Regions from separate parts of the Cronobacter muytjensii ATCC 51329 genome, predicted to be linked through region 2. Evidence: predicted binding sites of a transcription regulator. Region 2 holds the regulator's gene; the other holds the start of a gene.
What was found. Region 2 encodes Fur, which represses iron uptake genes when iron is present. Its sites were predicted from a motif close to ATAATAATGAGAACNACTATCAA; they were not measured.
Positions count from the first base shown of each region.

Region 1: feoA (ferrous iron transporter A) is a predicted target of Fur. The motif match lies at 2,399-2,421, and genes of this name have one in related genera.

Region 1 covers NZ_CP012268.1:3,693-10,347, forward strand. The annotation lists gene feoB (Fe(2+) transporter permease subunit FeoB) at 1-2,047, opposite strand, end outside; gene feoA (ferrous iron transporter A) at 2,074-2,298, opposite strand; gene AFK63_RS00055 (Tex family protein) at 2,897-5,221, opposite strand; gene greB (transcription elongation factor GreB) at 5,334-5,807, opposite strand; gene ompR (osmolarity response regulator transcription factor OmpR) at 6,151-6,655, shown strand, end outside.
Region 2 covers NZ_CP012268.1:2,734,818-2,741,472, forward strand. The annotation lists gene pgm (phosphoglucomutase (alpha-D-glucose-1,6-bisphosphate-dependent)) at 1-248, opposite strand, end outside; gene seqA (replication initiation negative regulator SeqA) at 273-818, opposite strand; gene ybfF (esterase) at 1,002-1,769, shown strand; gene ybfE (LexA regulated protein) at 1,897-2,178, shown strand; gene fldA (flavodoxin FldA) at 2,340-2,870, shown strand; gene fur (ferric iron uptake transcriptional regulator) at 3,160-3,612, shown strand; gene AFK63_RS12675 (helix-turn-helix domain-containing protein) at 3,936-4,547, shown strand; gene AFK63_RS12680 (beta-N-acetylhexosaminidase) at 4,606-6,655, opposite strand, start outside.

The sequences.
Region 1 (6,655 bases), 1.6 Mb from region 2:
CGCCCATGACCGAAATGCACGGGATATAGAGCAGCACAAACACCAGATAGCTGTAAGCGGCGGCTTCGCTGCCGAATTTAGCGCTCATCACGCCCATCGCGCCGGTGGCCATCTCGCCATCGCCTTTGCTGGCCTCGATCGGGTTTGCCAGCACGCTCAGGCTGAACGTGTCTTTCAGGCTCTGCCAGGTCTCGGTCAGCGCGCCGGTGAGTTCGTCCGTCAGGCTGAAGCTCGCGGCGTCGAACGGCGCCTCGTGGATATTTTCAGCGGTGTAGAGCGTGTTCAGCGTACCGACCACCACTTCTTTCGCCATCGCGCCGGTGAATAACCCGACGGTGGCCTGCCAGTTGTCGTCCTGCACGCCAATCGGCGCCAGCAGCGGTGTCAGTACACGGCTGACGGAGGCCAGCGCGGAATCATTAATGTTGTCCACGGTCTGGCCGCTGAACGAAAAGCTGTTAAGCGCGCCAATAAATACGCTAACCACCACAATCACTTTCCCGGCCCGCAGCACAAAGCCTTTCAGGCGCTGCCAGGTCTGTAACAGCAGGCTTTTCAGGTGCGGCACATGGTAGACCGGCAGTTCCATCACAAACGGCGTGGCTTCGCCGCGCATCAGGGTATATTTCAGCATCAGGCCCGTCAGGACCGCCATCACGATGCCGAGCAGATAGAGCGAAAAGACCACCAGCGCGCCGTCATTACCGAAAAAGGCGGCGGCGAACACCGCGAAAATCGCCAGTCGGGCGCCGCAGGACATAAACGGCGCCATCATGATGGTCATCAGCCGCTCGCGTGGGGCATCCAGCGTGCGTGCGCCCATCACCGACGGCACGTTGCAGCCGAAACCGACAATCAGCGGCACGAACGATTTGCCCGGCAGCCCCAGCGCCTGCATCAGACGGTCCATTACAAACGCCGCGCGGGCCATATAACCGGAATCCTCAAGAAACGACAGAAACAGGTACATCATGCCGATTTGCGGCACCAGCGGCAGCACGGTATTGATGCCGCCGCCGATCCCCTGGGCGAGAAACAGCGTCAGCCAGGCAGGGAAGTGCAGCGTATAGCCAACCCACTGTAGTCCGTGAATAAAAATCGCCACCGATCCCGCATCGAAAATCGGCTGCAACGCGCCGCCGATGTTAATGGCGAGCAGGAACATCAGATACATCACGCCCAAAAACACCGGCAGGCCAAGGAAGCGGTTGAGGATAATTTTATCTACCGCCGCTGTGAGACGGTGCGGCTCGGCGGTAAGGCTGTTGCTGACCGCGTCGCAAATGGCCGCGATGCTCTGATAACGGGCATCGACAATATGCAGCGCCGGGTCATCAAGCTGCGTTTCAAGCGTAGCCAGCGTCTGCGGGAGCCGGGCGGTTGCCGCGCCAGCCACGCTGCGGCTGTAGATATCGCCTTCGAGCATTTGCAGGCCGAGCCAGCGGCGCTGCTGCGCGGAAAGTTCGCCGGGCATCGCTGACGCCAGCGCGTCCGCGGCCTCCATCAGCGGCGCCGGGTAGTGCACGCGCTCAATATCCTGATTGCGCTGATGCCGGTCAATCGCCAGTTTCAGGCTGTCGATGCCGCGCGCCCGTGTGGAAACCAGCGGCACGACCGGGCAGCCGAGGCGGCTCGCCAGCGCGTCAATATCGATTCGAATGTTTTGCTTTTCCGCGATATCCAGCATGTTTAACGCCACCACGCACGGGATGCCGAGTTCCAGCAGTTGCAGCGTGAGATAGAGATTGCGCTCAAGGTTGGAGGCGTCGACCACGTTTATTAACAGATCCGCCTCGCCGCCGAGAATATAATGGCACGCGATCTGTTCATCCAGCGAGGTCTGGGAGGAGATGGTCGTCAGCGAATAAGTGCCGGGCAGGTCAACCAGCGTGACCTGATTATCGGTAGTGACGAAGCTGCCTTCCTTGCGCTCCACCGTGACGCCCGCCCAGTTGCCCACGCGCTGACGCGCGCCGGTTAGCTGATTAAACAGCGTAGTTTTACCGGAGTTCGGATTGCCAATTAAGCCGATGGTTAATTTTTTCATTTGCATACACTCAATAACGAGAGAGGTCAGCGGGCCGCTTCAACCTGCAACAGCGACAAATCTTTTTTTCGCAGCACCAGGCTTACGCGTCGGGTTTCGATATGAATTGGATCACCCAACGGTGCGACGCGTTTTACCTCAAACGACGAGCCCGGCAGCATGCCGAGCGACAATAATTTCTGGCGGTACGCCGGGCTAATTTCCCGGGCGAAACCGGTGATTTTCCAGCTACTATTCGGTGTGAATTGCATAAAACCTGCTTATTCCGGATGCGCTCAGCGGCGGTGAGCCGTGGCTATACAACGGCCGAAAGCCGATTATTGCGCGGGAAGGGATGTTAATCTGATTAAGATGGTAATGAGAATAGTTTTTATCTGCAACGCAATATTGCGGCGCAGCGATAATTTCTGAACTTTATTTGTTCTGGCGCAAAAAAATCAGCGCTGTCACGCGTCAGTAGGCGTTTTATATACCGTTATTGTTTATGATTCATAAGGTTAAATTCAATTGCGGGCGTAGTGGTGGTTTGCCTGAATATCCGCGTGTTATTTATTTGGCGCTATTGTTATTTAAATGAAAAATGTAACCGCGCACATATTTATTTTTATTTCAGAGTGTGGCGTTATTTAAATAAAGAACGTGGCGCGCAGGGGGCAGCGGCGTCGCTGTTAAAAGTGGATGCGCTGCGCTTATCCTCCCTGCGCTTATCGACTCTACAAAAAAGCTGTTGAACGTAGGGCGGGTAAGCGTACCCGTGGTCGCACATCCGACGCGCCAGCACCCGCGACAACCCGTCATCCCTGCCCAATAAAAAAGGCCGGTTTCCCGGCCTTTTACTGTCGCGGATGCTTACCGCTTTTTGCCAAACGCGGCGGCGAGCGCGTCGCTCATCGCGCTGTTGCCGCTGCTGGCGCTTTCCCGCTGTGGCTTGCGGTTCTGCGCCGGGCGGCTGTTTTGCTCGCGGTTGCTATTACCGCCGCGCCGGGCATTACCTTCGCCCGGCTGCTCATCGAGACGCATGGTCAGCGCGATACGCTTACGCTGCAAATCCACTTCCAGCACTTTCACTTTCACGATATCGCCCGCTTTCACCACGGTATGCGGATCGTCTACGAACCGGTCGGACAGCGACGAAATATGCACTAACCCATCCTGATGCACGCCGATATCCACAAACGCGCCGAAATTAGTCACATTTGTCACCGCGCCTTCCAGCACCATACCCGGCTGGAGGTCGTTCATCGTCTCCACGCCGTCGGCGAACTGAGCGGTTTTGAACTCCGGACGCGGATCGCGGCCGGGTTTTTCCAGCTCTTTGATGATGTCGGTCACGGTCGGCACCCCGAAACGCTCGTCGGTGAAATCCACCGCCCTGACGTTACGCAGCGCGCTGCTATTGCCCATCAGGTCACGCAGCGACTGTTCGGTTGCCGCCAGAATGCGTTCCACTACTGGGTAGGCTTCCGGGTGTACGGTCGAGGCATCAAGCGGGTTGTCGCCGTGGTTGATACGCAGAAACCCGGCGCACTGTTCAAACGCTTTCGGCCCCAGACGGCTTACCTTGAGCAACTGCTGGCGGTTGCGGAACTGGCCATTCTCGTCGCGCCAGGCGACGATATTCTGCGCCATCATGCGCGTCAGGCCCGCCACGCGCGTCAGCAGCGGCACCGAGGCGGTGTTCAGATCGACGCCGACGGCGTTTACGCAGTCTTCCACTACGGCGTCCAGTTTGCGCGCCAGCTGCGACTGGCTGACGTCATGCTGATACTGGCCCACGCCGATGGATTTCGGGTCGATTTTTACCAGCTCCGCCAGCGGATCCTGCAGGCGACGCGCGATAGACACCGCGCCGCGCAGCGAGACGTCGAGATCCGGGAATTCCTGCGCCGCCAGCTCGGAGGCGGAATAAACCGATGCGCCCGCCTCGCTGACAATCACCTTTTGCGCGGTCACTTTCGGGAACTGCTTCTGCACGTCGAGGAAGAAACGCTCGGTTTCGCGCGACGCGGTGCCGTTGCCGATAGCCACCAGCTCCACATTATGCTTCTCGCAGAGCGCCGCGATCACGACCGCCGCTTTCGCCGCCTGGCCGGTGTGTGGATAAACGGTGTCGGTGGCCACCAGCTTGCCGGTCGCGTCCACGACCGCCACTTTTACGCCGGTGCGCAGGCCCGGATCGAGGCCCATCGTGGCGCGCAGGCCCGCCGGGGCTGCCATCAGCAGATCGTGCAGGTTGCGGGCGAATACATTGATCGCCTCGTCTTCTGCGCGTTCGCGCAGCGTGCTCATCAGCTCGGTTTCCAGATGCATCAGCACTTTGATGCGCCAGGTCCAGCTCACCACGCCTTTACGCCAGCTGTCAGCCGGGGCGTTGTTCAGGCGCAGGCCCAGGTGATCGGTGATAATTTGCTCACAGTAGCTTTCGCGCGGCGGCTCGTCGAACTGCGGGTCGGCGTTGAGCGAGAGCTGCAATACGCCTTCGTTGCGCCCGCGGAACATCGCCAGCGCGCGGTGCGACGGCACCGTGGCGATCGGTTCATGGTGCGCGAAATAGTCGCGGAATTTAGCGCCTTCTTCCTCTTTGCCCGGCACAACAGTCGAGACCAGGTGCGCGTTTTTCCACAGGTAGTCACGGACTTTGGCGAGCAGAGCCGCGTCTTCGGCGAAACGCTCCATCAGGATATAACGCGCGCCGTCGAGCGCCGCTTTGGTGTCGGCCACGCCTTTCCCGGCGTCGATAAATTTCGCCGCTTCCGCGTCCGGTTCATGGGACGGGTTACTCCACAGCAGATCCGCCAGCGGCTCAAGACCCGCCTCGATGGCGATTTGTCCGCGGGTGCGGCGCTTCGGTTTGTAAGGCAGATAGAGATCTTCAAGCTCGGTTTTGCTCTGGGTGCCGGTAATGGCCGCCTGAAGTTCGTCGGTGAGTTTGCCCTGATCGGCAATCGATTTAAGGATAGACGCGCGGCGTTCTTCCAGTTCGCGCAGATAGCCCAGACGTGTCTCCAGCTGACGTAACTGGGTATCGTCCAGACCGCCGGTGACCTCCTTACGATAGCGTGCGATAAACGGCACGGTGTTCCCTTCATCAAGCAGGCGAATGGCAGCGTCTACCTGTTCATCCCTGGCCTGAAGCTCAGTGGCGATAATACGACTGAGCGAATTATTCATCATGGCAATATCATCTGTTAAGTACAAAAAGTCAGGGCACAGTTATACGGACTGAAGGGTAAAAATGCCAGCCGTAGCCGCGCCCGTGGCGGGTTTCGGAGCTATCCGGGGTGGGCTACTTCACATATTCAATCGCGTTGACATACCAGGTGGCTTCGCCGCCCGGCGTCTGCACCGTCGCTACGTCGCCTTCCTCTTTTTTAAGCAGCGCGCGCGCCATCGGGGAGTCGATAGAGATGTAGTCTTTGCGACCAAAAATCTCGTCGTAGCCGACAATGCGAAAGCGCTTCACGTCGCCGTTGTCATTTTCCACTTCGACCCAGGCGCCGAAAAAGACTTTGCCTTCCTGCTGCGGCGAATAGTCGACGATTTTTAAATGCTCAAGGCATTTGGTGAGATAGCGCACGCGGCGGTCGATTTCGCGCAGGCGCTTTTTGTTGTACTGATAGTCGGCGTTTTCGCTGCGATCGCCGAGACTTGCCGCCCAGGTCACTTTTTTGGTGACTTCAGGCCGCTCCTCGCGCCACAGATAATCGAGCTCTTTTTTGAGTTTTTCGTAACCTTCGCGGGTAATTAACGGCGTTTTCATCGGCTGGCCTTCGCTGATAATTTTAACGTCCGTACCTTAGCGGGCGCGGTGGCGAATGTGAAGCGCCTGCGCCGCGAAAGCGCGCGGCGATGTCGACCTGCGTTAAAAATCAGCATGGGCATACGAAATACGCCAGTTCGTTTATGATTAGGGTGATGTCGGCAGCGTCATTATGCCGTTCCTTAAGGACACGCCGGTTTTGTGATGGAAAGTGAAGATAAGCTGCTGTTAAATATGCTTTGTAACAATTTCGACTAGAATATATACCAGATTTAACTCACCGGCTGACGCACACTTTTTTAGAATGGCGTTACAACTGTTTGAGCCTTTGGGAGTAAACACAATGCAAGAAAATTACAAGATTCTGGTGGTGGATGACGATATGCGCCTGCGCGCGCTGCTTGAGCGTTACCTCACCGAGCAAGGCTTCCAGGTGCGCAGCGTGGCAAACGCCGAACAGATGGACCGCCTGCTGACCCGTGAGTCCTTCCACCTGATGGTGCTTGATCTGATGCTCCCCGGCGAAGATGGGCTTTCTATCTGCCGCCGTCTGCGCAGCCAGAGTAACCCGATGCCGATAATCATGGTGACCGCGAAAGGCGAAGAGGTGGACCGCATCGTGGGGCTGGAAATTGGTGCCGACGACTATATCCCGAAACCGTTTAACCCGCGCGAGCTGCTGGCCCGCATCCGTGCCGTGCTGCGCCGTCAGGCGAATGAGCTGCCGGGCGCGCCGTCGCAGGAAGAAGCCGTGATCGCCTTCGGCAAATTCAAACTGAACCTCGGCACCCGCGAGATGTTCCGCGAAGATGAGCCGATGCCGCTTACCAGCGGCGAGTTTGCCGTGC
Region 2 (6,655 bases):
ACATAGCACGGCCCGGTGATGCCGTTTTTGGCGCGCTCTTCCGCAATCGCCTGGGCGATGGCCAGAATGTGCGGCTCGTTAAAGCTGTGACGCGCGGCGCTGCCGCGGTGGCCGGAAGTCCCGAACTTCACCGCGTGCTCCGCATTACCCGCTTCGGGCTTCAGCACATAGTACTGCGCGGTCAGCTGGGCGACGTTGATTAAATCACTCTGTTGTGCAGGCTGTCCCGCACGGTTATTGACTGCCATGGCCTGGTCCTTCTGACGCAAGAGTTAAATGGTGCCGCAAACCTTCTCAATCAATTCCGCCGGGAACTGCATGGTCTGCATGATGTGTTCAATCATGCTGCATTTGCGGCCTGTATTCGTGTTCGTGATAACCCAGTACGGCGTGCCCGGCACGTGGCGGGGTTTCGTCTGGTTGCCACTTTGCAGCAGCGTTTGCTCGTCGCCGGCGAAATAGACGCGGGTGCGACCATGTAACGATTCGGTAGCTTCGGCAAAAGCGTCTGCATCCAGTGAATAGAGTGTAGACAGCACCAGCATAAAACGATTGACCGCGCGTTTTTGTTCGGCGTATTCATCCGAAAGAAGCAGCTCACGCATGGCGCGAACGCGATCGCGCGCCGGGTTGGCCGGTTTGTCAGCGGCGGGCGCGACGGTGGCTGGGATCTCTGCTTTGGCTGGTGTAGCGGCGATCTGCGTGGAGGCGGAAAATTTCAACATGCGCCGTAAAATGTCGGACGCGCTTTCGCCAATATGCAGGGTGTGGCTGGCAATGTAGCGATACAGCTCGTCATCAACTTCAATCGTTTTCATCTTAATCCAGTGCGATTTCTTTTCTGAATACAAGTCATTGGGATTATAGAGTTAAAACCCAACAGCGGATAGCGTCAAACCAGGAAGGCCGCAAAAGTCGGAATTAACTGGAACCTTGCAGCCGGGCGGCAGAATGGTCAACATGATAACCTAACCTGTCAGTCGCCAAAAAAGAACTTTGCCATGAAATTAAATACCCGCACGCAATCTGCGCAACAACCGACTCAAAATACACCGATTGTGTTAATTCACGGGCTGTTTGGCAGCCTGGACAATCTCGGCGTGCTGGCCCGCGACCTGGTGCAGGATAACAATATTGTGCAGGTCGATTTGCGTAACCACGGGCTTTCTGAGCGTAGCGAGACGATGGATTACCCGGCGATGGCGCAGGACATTCTCGATACGCTGGATGCGCTGGGGCTGGAGAAAGTGATTCTTATCGGGCATTCGATGGGCGGCAAAGCGGCGATGGCGGTAACGGCGCTGGCGCCAGATCGCATTGAAAAGCTGGTGGCTATCGATATCGCGCCAGTGGATTATCAGGTCCGCCGCCACGACGACATTTTCGCGGCGGTCAACGCGGTGAGCGATGCGGGCGCGACAACACGCCAGCAGGCGGCGGATATCATGCGCCAGTATATCGCGGAAGAAGGCGTGATTCAGTTTCTGCTGAAGTCGTTTGTCGATGGCGTCTGGCGCTTCAATGTGCCGGTGCTGTGGAATCAATACGCCCATATTGTCGGCTGGGAACCCCTCCCCGCCTGGCGCGGCCCGGCGCTGTTTATCCGTGGCGGCGCGTCGCCTTATGTGGAAGAAGCGCACCGCGAAGCGCTGCTGGCGCAATTCCCGCAGGCCCGCGCGCACGTTATCGCGGGCGCGGGTCACTGGGTGCATGCCGAAAAGCCGCAGGCGGTGCTGCGCGCTATCCGGCGTTTTCTGGAAACTGATTAAAAACAGACCGACCGGCGCCGTCGCGCGCCGGATGCGTTGGCGCGCTTCGCTGCCTGATGTATGATGGCGCGCTGAAATACCGCCGGGCCCGCCCCGGCAGCCTGTTTCCCCTGTCTATACTCATACCATGGCAAAAGAACAAACGGACCGCACAACGCTCGATCTTTTCGCGGATGAACGCCGTCCGGGCAGACCGAAAACCAATCCGCTGTCGCGCGACGAACAGCTGCGCATCAATAAGCGCAACCAGCTTAAGCGTGACAAAGTTCGCGGGCTTAAGCGCGTGGAATTGAAGCTGAACGCCGATGCGGTGGACGCGCTGAACCATCTGGCTCAGGCGCGTAATATCAGCCGCAGCGAGCTGATAGAAGCTATGCTCCTCGCTCAGCTGAAAGCCTTGCAGGAGTAAGGTCTGGTCTGAATTTTACCCAAAAGGACGGGGCAATGTAGCAGAGAGTGCACCCGGCGCCTGATACCGTTTCCGCACCTTCACCTGTTCTGCTATGATTGCCCTATCTGTGGGCGTTATGCCAGCACCATCACATTTAGATTCAAGAGGTTATTCTTCTTATGGCAATCGTAGGCATCTTTTTCGGCAGCGACACCGGCAATACCGAAAATATCGCGAAAATTATCCAGAAACAGCTCGGGAAAGACGTTGCTGAAGTGCATGACATTGCTAAAAGCAGCAAAGAGGATCTGGAAGCGTTCGATATTCTTCTGCTTGGCATCCCGACCTGGTACTACGGCGAAGCGCAGTGCGACTGGGACGACTTTTTCCCGACGCTGGAAGAAATTGACTTCAACGGTAAACTGGTCGCGCTGTTCGGCTGCGGCGACCAGGAAGATTACGCAGAATACTTCTGCGACGCGCTGGGCACCATTCGCGATATTATCGAGCCGCGCGGCGCGACCATTGTTGGCCACTGGCCGACGGCGGGTTATCACTTCGAAGCGTCCAAAGGTCTCGCAGACGACGATCACTTTGTCGGCCTCGCAATTGATGAAGATCGCCAGCCGGAGCTGACGGCGGAACGCGTTGAAAAATGGGTGAAACAGGTCTCCGAAGAGCTGCACCTGCAGGAAATCATCAACGCCTGATGATAAACGGCGCGGGCGACCGTCCGCGCCGGTTGATAGATAAAAGCAATGAAAATAATTGCTACAAATTTTTAACTTTCCCTCACTACGCTGTACAATGGCATCCTTAATTATCAGGCCTCCCCGTGCAAAACGCTGGCGGGTCCACGATTTTTAAGCTCTTTTTTGCCGGACGCTTGCGGTTTTCATTTAGGCATGTCAGTTCTATAATGAGACGCATTCATCTTCGGCGTATCCGATGTATCGCTCCCTTCTGGGGCGAGTCGTTAAGCAACAGGACAGATTCCGCATGACTGACAACAATACCGCATTAAAGAAGGCCGGCCTGAAAGTCACGCTTCCTCGATTAAAAATCCTCGAAGTGCTGCAGGAACCGGTCAATCATCATGTCAGTGCGGAAGACCTCTATAAGCGTCTGATTGACATGGGTGAAGAGATTGGCCTTGCCACGGTCTATCGTGTACTGAACCAGTTCGACGATGCCGGCATCGTCACCCGTCACAACTTCGAAGGCGGTAAATCCGTTTTCGAGCTGACGCAACAGCATCATCACGATCACCTGATCTGTCTCGATTGCGGCAAAGTGATCGAATTCAGCGATGACTCTATTGAAGCCCGTCAGCGTGAAATCGCGACACGTCACGGCATCCGCCTGACCAACCACAGCCTCTATCTGTATGGTCACTGTGCCGATGGCGACTGCCGCGAGAATGAACACGCGCACGAGGTCGGCGAGAAGTAACGCTTGCCATAACGCCTGATCCAAAGCCGACGTTTGTCGGCTTTTTTATTGTCTGAAAACCAGACGCTGAAAATACACATGTATCATTTTGGATTAATAACACAGAGATGTGTATTTTAATACAGCGCACAATGCTTAATTAAACCACATATATTTTATTAAATATAAATTCAGAAAAGATAAATATCTTTATCGGTCAAGCGGTTAGCCAACGAAAGATTGCCGTTGTTCATTCCCTCTTCTCTGCCCCTTATTGCAGCAATAAAAAAGCATCCATTAAGATACAGCAACGACATAAATTTATTTTAAACAAGGTAACCAATATGGTATTACCCTCTAAACCTCTTGCTGAGATTTACCGCATTGCCGATATTTTCAATAGCTACGGCAACTGGTCTCGTGCGGAAAAAAATACGCTTATCCCGTTGCGAGACGGGGAAATTTGCATCATTCGCGGCGGTCAGTTTTCTCTGATGCGCCAGAGTGACCGCCTGTTGCTGGAAAAATGCAGCGCCCCTTCGGTTCTGGGCCTGGCGCGGAATTTAGGTAAATCCCAATTCATAAAATTACAGGCTGATTCAGAATGTCATTATCAGTTAATTCCTTTTGATTATTTCATGCAGGAAATCGAAAAAAATCATTGCCAGTTACATCTTCTTATTTTGTCCTCATGGATAATTAATATGCTTTGCTATCGGGAAGAAATTATGCTGGGCAGAAACAGCTACAGTATGATTAAAGCCAATATCGATTGTCTGGCGTCGATGGATGAGTTTATGCGTAACCGGATTAACGTCGCCGATTATATTGTTAAAAAAACAAATCTTTCCCGCAGTATGGTAATGAAAACCTTGTCCCAGCTACGCAGCGCGAAACATATTGAAATCAGCAAAGGCAAACTGCTTGCCGTTCACCATCTGCCAGAGGCGCTGTAAGACACCGCTTTAACACACGTAAAAGCCAGCCCGGAGGCTGGCTTTTTTAAAAAGCGCGTTACGGCTGTACGCGCTCCGTCCGGCTGTGGCGTTTGCCATCCACGCTTACGCTGCGTACCTGCACCTCGCCCGTCACGCGCGGCGGTTGCGCGGCGTCATAAGGCTGCCAGCGCGCGCCGCCATCAGTGGAATACTCCATCGTCACGCCAGGCAGGCTGATGTTCATCTGCAATACCCCTGCTTTCACGCGTGCGCCCGGCACCGGCAGACGGAACTGCACGCCCGCTTTCTCAAGTTTCGGCAGTTCGCGACGGCCAAGCAGGTTCGCAAAACGCGTCCAGTCCCGTTGTAGCGCCTGCATATCGACCTGATGCGTTTCGCCGCCCTTATACTCGCGCCCCGCCTGATAATCCTGCTCCCATGCGGCACGGTGCCAGGCGCGCTCCGCTACGGCCAGCAGACGCGGATACATCATGTACTCCATCTGCTTATCGGTACGCACCACTTCGCTCCAGAGCTGTGCCGAGAGCCCATAAGCGCCAGGCCAGGGTTTATCGGATTTAGCGCTGAACGCGTTGCCGTCGCGATCGACCGACGTCTCGGCGTTTTGCGGCAGGTTATCCGGCGCGAAACTGAAAATTTTACGCTCGTCGCTAAAGCGCGTGCCCCAGTAGTAGCCGCTCTCCGCCGGATTCACTTCGTTCGGGAAATCGAGATAGACGTAATCAGGGTTAGAGACCACAACGCGAAAGCCTTTGTTGGCCCAGTCGTTGACGCTGTCAAAACCGCCCCAGTAGAGGGTGTCCCAGAAGTTGACGTTGACATGTGAGGTGGCAAAGGCGCTGGCGTCTTTCGCATCTTTAAGGCCATCCTGCCAGGCCTGCATGGTGTCAATGCCGTGCGCTTTCACCAGCTTGCTGACCTCAACGCCAAAGTAGCTGGAGAGATGCTCAACGTCCGCGACCACCCCGTCCTTAACCATTTTCTGACACACCGGCGAGCGCGCCCAGGGCTTATCCTGGCGGCTTTGATCGATAATGCCCTTCCCGGCTTCCGGTTTCGTTTTATCGGTATAACCGCTGCCAAGGTAAATATTTTTCGCCTCGTCGCCGCCAAAATGCCAGGTGGTGAGCGGCTGTCCGGCCTCCCGGTGCATCTGCTGAATTTCGCCGATCACTTTATCCACGAAACGGCGTGACGAATCGAGGCACGGATTGAGGTAGCCGGTACGGTTGTAATACTGCACGCCAGTGGTAACCGACGTATCCTGCGGGTCGAGCAGGCGGTACGCGTTCGCCTCGTTGGTTTTACCCGCTTTCATCAGCCGATCGTAGCGTGCCTCCATTGCAATCACCGCCGCGCGGGCGTGAGCCGGCATATCTATTTCCGGAATGACCTCAATCTGGCGCGCCGCGGCGTATTTCACTATCTCGATATAATCGGCGCGGGTGAAATAGCCGCTACCGTTGTTGTTGGTATCCGGCCCGGAGCCGAGCTGCGGCAGCAGACAGGTTTTTTCGCTCAGATCGTGGCAGCGTTTCGCGCCAATTTCAGTCAGCTCCGGGAGCCCCGGAATATCGATGCGCCAGCCCTCATCGTCGCTTAAATGGAAGTGAAATTTATTGAGCTTCCAGGCCGCCATCTGATCGAGCAGGCGCAGCACGGCGGCTTTAGTATGGAAGTTGCGCCCCACATCAAGGTGAATGCCACGATACGCAAAACGCGGCGCATCCTGCGCGTCAAGCATCGCGATTTGGCGCGCGCCGTCCACCGGGATCAGCGACAGCAGTGACTGCAAACCATAAAAGACGCCTGCGCGATCGTAGCCGGTAATTACCGCCTCTTTCTGTCCTATATGCAGCTGATAAGCGCCGGACACCGCCTCTTTGCCGTTAAACGCGCGGCTCGCGATGGCCGTACGCACCGGATAACCCGATCCGGTTTTCACTCCCAGCAGCGCAAAGCGCGCGGTAATCGCCTCTTGCGAGCCTTTATCAAGCACGGCTATATCAAGCTTAACGCCCTGGTCGAGAGCGACGTCCTGCCCGTGCAGCCTGACCTGGCGCGGCGTCGGGATAATCTGCCCACGCAGGCTGTCGGCATTCAGT